3 regions of the Anoxybacillus sp. UARK-01 genome follow, and region 1 is predicted to be linked to each of the others. Evidence: predicted binding sites of a transcription regulator. Region 1 holds the regulator's gene; each other region holds the start of a gene.
The links. The regulator LexA, encoded in region 1, represses DNA repair genes until DNA is damaged. The targets are predictions, from matches to a motif close to CGAACATATGTTCG.
Positions count from the first base shown of each region.

Region 2: B6A27_RS15310 (carbohydrate kinase) is a predicted target of LexA. The motif match lies at 1,398-1,411, and genes of this name have one in related genera.
Region 3: ruvA (Holliday junction branch migration protein RuvA) is a predicted target of LexA. The motif match lies at 1,280-1,293, and genes of this name have one in related genera.

Region 1 is NZ_NASY01000051.1:9,531-11,808, reverse strand. It holds gene lexA (transcriptional repressor LexA) at 974-1,597, opposite strand; gene yneA (cell division suppressor protein YneA) at 1,746-2,045, shown strand; gene B6A27_RS16050 (YneB family resolvase-like protein) at 2,062-2,278, shown strand, end outside.
Region 2 is NZ_NASY01000049.1:46,315-48,592, reverse strand. It holds gene B6A27_RS15320 (PTS transporter subunit EIIC) at 1-1,018, shown strand, start outside; gene B6A27_RS15310 (carbohydrate kinase) at 1,433-2,278, shown strand, end outside.
Region 3 is NZ_NASY01000047.1:23,661-25,938, reverse strand. It holds gene ruvB (Holliday junction branch migration DNA helicase RuvB) at 1-608, opposite strand, end outside; gene ruvA (Holliday junction branch migration protein RuvA) at 621-1,220, opposite strand; gene B6A27_RS12215 (intercompartmental signaling factor BofC) at 1,335-1,817, opposite strand; gene B6A27_RS12210 (DUF3231 family protein) at 2,142-2,278, opposite strand, start outside.

The DNA of each region.
Region 1 (2,278 bases):
AAAAAAAGCGATGATGATTCATAGACTTGATTTTGGTCTGTAGTTTTCATCCTGTCGGCAAAGCACGATATAAATAAAACTTAACGATTGAACCAATAGTATCTGTACCACGGTTGGAAGGCAAGTCCACAGGCTTGCCTTCTCGTCATGTATCCGCGCGATGAAGGTCTGAACAAACTCTATTTTATGGTTCTGTGTTCTTGGGTTCAGGCCTTTGTCGCTCCATCTCAGTCATGTTTTTCGGTTTTCTGGATACAGCTATAAGAGAAATAATAAATCCGATTCCTAAGATAGCAGATAGTGTCCATGCGAAAAAGTCAATAGATAACATGGCCTGATGCCCTCCTTTTTTGATGTTATGTAAATGATATGCAGAGATATGGATTCGCATGATTATGGTGATGAGGAATCAAAAAAACAAGAAAAAGAAATGCTTTCCTTGAATTTAGATTATTAGCCATATACCCTAAGGGAATAGTCTCATTTAAAGAGAAAGACTAGGAAAGAAGTTCGATGAGGTTTAAAGGAATTACGATTCATCCTGTATATAAGTGCTGAATGGTTTCGGCATTGGGTCCATTTGCGAATGATCGAAATCCAACGAAAAGATGGAATAGACGCCCCATTCAAAAGCAGAATTTGTTTTTCGCCGGTTCGAGACAAGTCCGTGACTTGCCTCGGTCATAGCAGCTGTAGTCTCTACAGTTACAACGTTAGTCACTATCATTTTATCTGTCAAGAACGATACGGATTATGATGTAGAGAAATGATTTGCTGTTCGTTCCTGTCTTTATGCAGCATCCGTCTTAAAATGGGCAAAAATGTACCGCTCAAATGAATTGCACAAAATGATGTCGCTTCCATCCATATAGACAAATAAGAGAACCTAGCGGATTTTAACAATGATCGAATAATCATCGCTACTTAAAACAAGGGCAGATAAGGTGAATTTCACTTTATCTACCCTTGTTTGTTATTGAATCATGCGATATACGCCGATCACTTTCCCGAGAATCGTAACATCGTTGACGATAATAGGCTCCATATGAGGGTTTTCTGGCTGTAGGCGAATGTGGCCTTGTTCTTTAAAAAAGCGCTTGACGGTTGCTTCGTTTTCTTCCGTCATAGCAACGACAATATCTCCGTTATTAGCTGACTGCTGCTGACGAACAATGACAAAATCTCCGTCTAAAATGCCTGCCTCAATCATACTATCGCCCATTATTTCAAGCATAAAAACATGGTCCTCTGCAGAAACGAAGCGTTCTGGGAGCGGAAAATAGTCCTCCACATTTTCGATAGCGGTTATTGGTTGCCCTGCCGTTACCTTTCCGATGACCGGAACATTGATCACATTGCTCGGCCGCATGAATGAGGCAAAATCCGGATCTAATATTTCAATCGCGCGAGGTTTAGTTGGATCACGGCGGATGTATCCTTTGCTTTCAAGCCGAGCTAAATGTCCATGCACCGTTGAGCTAGAGGCAAGTCCAACCGCTTCGCCAATCTCACGAACGGAAGGAGGATACCCTTTAGTTTTTACTTCTTTTTTGATGAAATCGAGAATTTGCTGTTGGCGTTTCGACAGTTTGGTCATGTTTCACACCTCTTACCCATCGTTTTTTTTATTATAACACGAGGAGAACAAAAAAACAAACATAAGTTCGAAAAAATGGTTGACGCAAACGAATGTTCTTAATATAATGGGTAAAAAAGCGAACAAACATTCTAAGAGGTGGGAGAAGATGAAAGTTACTCATTATCTCGTGTTTTCATGCTTGGTGTTTATGCTACTATCGGGTTTCGTGTATGCGAGCCATCCGATTCAAAAGGAGAAATATTTAAAAATTACGGTAGAATCCGGAGATACGCTTTGGGGAATAGCCAATGAATACAGATCTTCACATCAGCTTTCAACGAAAGAATTTATTGAATGGGTAATGAATGTAAACCATTTGCCAAATGAAAAAATTGCTGCGGGTGAAAAGCTAGTGATTCCCGTGTTAAAATCAAAGGCAGAAAAGAAGCTAGTCGTCAGTAAATAATAATGGAGATGATGGAATGAAAGCGATTATTTATTGTCGGGTGAGCACAAACAAAGAGGAACAAGAAACATCACTGCAACGGCAGAAGGAGGAGCTTGAGCAGCTCGCCGAAACATATCGTTTTCAAGTCGTTAAGGTCATTGAAGAGCGGGCAAGCGGTTATGAGATTGAGCGAGACGGGATACTGGAGCTTTTAGAAGCGCTGAAAGAGGATAAAATCGAAGCCGTTCTCA
Region 2 (2,278 bases), on a different contig from region 1:
TGTCGGTCAAGCTTTATCAGCTGTTATTAAATCGGTAAATGATTTGATGCAAGCTGTAATTAGCTCAGGATGGCTTCCGCTTTCAGCCGTTTTGATTGAACCGGGAAAAGTGTTGTTTTTTAATAATGTGATCAACTATGGGATTTTAGGTCCTTTAGGAATCCAGCAGGCGAAAGAGATCGGAAAATCGATCTTTTTCTTGCTGGAATCGAATCCTGGTCCAGGTCTTGGGATTTTATTGGCCTATTGGCTCAAGACAAAAAAAGAAAAACGAAGAGCGGTACAATTATCGATACTGATTCATTTTCTAGGGGGGATACATGAAATTTATTTTCCGTATGTCTTACGAAATTGGAAGTTGATATTTGCGGTTATCGGGGGAGGAATAGCTGGAAATATCATTTTTCAGCTATTCGATGCTGGTTTGTCTTCATTACCTTCTCCTGGAAGTATGGTTACAATTATTGGAATGAGTCCTCCAGATGATATTCTATTTGTTTTATTAGGAGTTCTTGGCTCAGTGTTTGTTTCGTTGTTTCTTGCTTTTATTTTGCTCGATAGTTCTTCCAGTGATGCACCGGAACAAGAATATCAAAAGCAGTTAGAAACTATAAAAACATTGCAGGATCTTGACAAATTCTCAAAAATACAAAAACTAGCTACCCCACAAACCTCTATGAAAGTTCCAGAGAAAAATATAGAAGCAAAAGAATTTTATCAACCGATTCACAGTATTGTATTTGTTTGTGAAGCCGGAATGGGATCTAGCGCCGTAGGAGCGGCGATGCTGCGGAAAAAGCTCAAAATGGCGCAGCTTGATATTGAAGTCAATAACGCTTCACTGCAAGATATTCCGAAACACGCAGATTTAATTATTTGCCACCAGACCTTTTTAAAGGATGTTCAAGAAGCAGTCCCCGAAAAATTGTATTATTCCCTGCAATCTTTTACTAGTTTTCATGAGTATGAAGACTTGGTTGAAAGAATCAAAAATTCTTATAAAGAAACGTATCAATAGTTGAGACAAAATCGAAGAAAGATAGGGTGAATACATGATGGCGTGGCTAGTGATTTTTGTTAGGATACAGATAAATGAATATCCACAGAAAAGTAGCTCAACAATTGATGCATGTCAAAAATATTTTGATGTGCAGCTTATTATATGATTGTGAAAGCTGTTTCAACAAAACCATTTAATGACAGATGAAGCGAATTTACGCTTCTTTTTTTGAAATAGTATGATTAGGCATACAGCTTATTTTTGAAAAAGAAAATGAGAGCATGTTCAAAGGCTGCAGCCATTATCCGAAGTGCCGATTTACAGAAAAGATTTTCTAATTTACGAGTGTGGATGAGACGTTTATGATTGACAAGATTATAAACATTTGTTTATAATTTAAACAAATGTTTGAGAATGCTGAGGTGCATTCAGATGAATGAAAAAGAGCAACGAATTTTAACACTCATTCGCAAAAATCCATTTATTACACAACAAGAATTAGCTGAACAGCTTGAGCTTTCGCGCTCGGCTGTGGCAGGCTACATCTCTTCGTTAACCAAGCAAGGGAAAATCGTTGGCAGGGCCTATGTGCTTCCAGAACCATCGCGGATTGTATGCATTGGGGGGGCGAATGTCGATCGCAAAGCGCAGTCGCTCTCAACCGTTCGGTTTGGTACCTCCAATCCAGTCACTGTTACGCAAAGCTGCGGTGGAGTCGCGCGAAATATTGCTGAAAATTTAGGAAGGCTGGGCGAATCGGTTTCTCTTTTAACCGTTGTTGGCGATGACCAGGAAGGAGAGTGGCTGCTGGCGACGACAGGTGCCTATGTCGATATGAGCCAGATTGCAAAGCAAACCAATGCTCATACTGGCACCTACACGGCTGTTTTAGATGAAAAAGGAGAAATGGTCATTGCCCTAGCTGATATGGCGATTTATGACACGATTACCACTGATTTTATTCAAAAAAGATGGCCGTATATTTCTTCCGCTTCTATTGTGCTATTGGATACGAATTTTCCGAGCGAGGTGTTAACATTTGTGATTGAGCGCTGTCGCGAGGAAGGGATTCCGTTGTGTGTCGCGCCTGTGTCGGCTCCCAAGATGAAAAAGCTGCCTAGCGACCTCCGCGGTGTGACATGGTTGATTGCTAACCGAGATGAAGCGCTCACCCTCGCAGGAATGGAAGGAGAAAGAACAGAAGCGGCAGATGATTACATTCTTTCTCTTGGCGTCGAGCATGTCGTTATCACTTGCGGCGCCAAAGGGATTACGTAC
Region 3 (2,278 bases), on a different contig from region 1:
TCAATCCTAACTTCCAGAATATCTGCTGTTCGTTTGATAATTTGCGCAAGCTGCTCCGGCTCATAATATTCCAGCCGGCTGAGCACACCAAAGCGATCCCGGAGCGGTGCAGAAAGAGCACCAGCTCGTGTCGTTGCGCCCACAAGCGTGAATGGCGGCAAGTCAATACGCACCGAACGAGCCGTTTGTCCTTTGCCAATAACGATATCTAGGCAGTAATCCTCCATAGCTGGATACAGCACTTCTTCAATCGAGCGGTGAAGGCGATGAATTTCATCGATAAATAATACATCTCCAGGTTGAAGAGAAGTTAAGATCGCCGCCAGGTCTCCGGGGCGTTCGACCGCCGGTCCAGTGGTGGTGCGCAAGTTCCCCCCCATTTCGTTTGCGATAATGGCGGCCAGCGTTGTTTTTCCAAGTCCGGGCGGTCCGTATAAAAGCACATGATCCAACGTTTCGCCACGCAGCTTTGCCGCTTCAATAAAAACTTGTAAATTTTCTTTTACTTTCTCTTGTCCGATATATTCCTGCAAGCGTTGCGGGCGGAGGCTGTATTCAAGCGATACATCCTCGCCGGAGGCATCGCTGGCAACAAGACGCTCTTCCATCGTCCTTCCCTCCTATTTTAATAGTAATTGCAGCGCTCGCTTCACATATTGATCGGTAGACATCGGTTCCTTTTTTAGAGCAGGCGCCACCTTTTGAATTTCACGATCTGCATAGCCGAGAGCCTTTAGCACTTCAAGCGCCTCGTCAAAGGCATTCTCCTGCTTTTCATCCTCCCAGCTTGTAAATAAGTCGTTCGTCGCTCCTAGAATGACTCCCTGCAGTTTCCCTTTTAAATCAAGAATCATTTGTCGCGCTGTTTTTTTGCCGATGGTCGGAAATTTGCACAAAAAGGCTTCGTTTTCCTCTTCAATCGCCTGCACGAGCTGACGTACATCTCCTGAGGCTAAAATAGCAAGCCCTCCTTTCGGGCCAATGCCGGAAACTTGAAGCAGTTTCGCAAATAGCGTTCGTTCTTCGCGCGTCCGAAACCCATAAAGAGCCATGAGGTCTTCGCGCACATATTGATATGTATAGACCGTCACGATTGTATCATGACTGGGCCGAAACGAAAATGGGTTTGGCGTGAAAATTTGATAGCCAACTCCGGCCGTTTCAATGACAATATATTCTGGACAAACATACTCAATGTATCCGCGAACAAACTCAATCAACGTTTTTCCCCTTCCCTTATCCGTACTGTTTCTCATTGTACCATATGATAATAAAAAAACGAATGTATATTCCTCTTTTGCAAAACAAAAAGACTTATCGTCTGGATAAGTCTTTTACTGAGTAACGGCAAATGGCCGATAGGCTTCAATGACCTCTTTATAACGATCTTTCGAAATCACGCGAATACCTTTTTTCAGCCGTTCTTGTTGATGGCTTTCTAGCTTTTTTATATCGAGCTGGAAAAACGATTGAATCACGCGTGATGATTTTCCTGGCTTGCCTTCAAAAATAGATAAAGTTCCATCCTTTGTTAAGCCAAAATATCCATTCGCTTTTGACAAAGGTGAAATATCTTGAACCATTTTCTGGAACACAATTTGTTCATCATCAAGATTGACAAGCTGCCAGCCTTCATACTTTTTCCATATATCCTTCATCGATGTAATCGTTTCTTGTTTAATTTCTTCACTCACTTCTCCGTCCACGTATATTCGTTCTAACAAAATCGTCATTTGAGTGGCCGGCTCTTTAGCGAAGGCAGCTGAGGAACTTATAAATGAAATCGCGATAGCCAAGCAAGCCATCAAAAGCTTCATTGTCTTCCCCTCTTTCTCGGTAAATAATGAAAGCTATTTATAGTTTCACCTTTTAAGAAAATTTTATCCATAAAAAACACTCACTCAAGAAGTGAGTGTCCGGTTGTAGACAAAGTCAAAAATGAGATTTGTCTACAACCATTCTCATCCTCTATTTATGGTGTTCCACATCAGCCTGAGTGGAAAACGCTTGGCAGACAAGAAACGCAGCCGAACAAAGACAAAAATCGAACAAAAGAAATTCATGAGCAGACGAATGCGGCCAGTGACGCAGGATGAAAGCATTTAACAACGGTCTGACACTCACTCAAGAAATCAGTGTTTTTATTTCGACTCCACTACAAGCCGTTCGCGATCAAGGAAGTGAGGCGGTTGTTCAAGCCATCCGCGCTCAATCATTAAATTCACTCCATCCTCCGCATAGGCTCCCGCTTTCGCGATAAAAGAAGCATAGAGAGCCG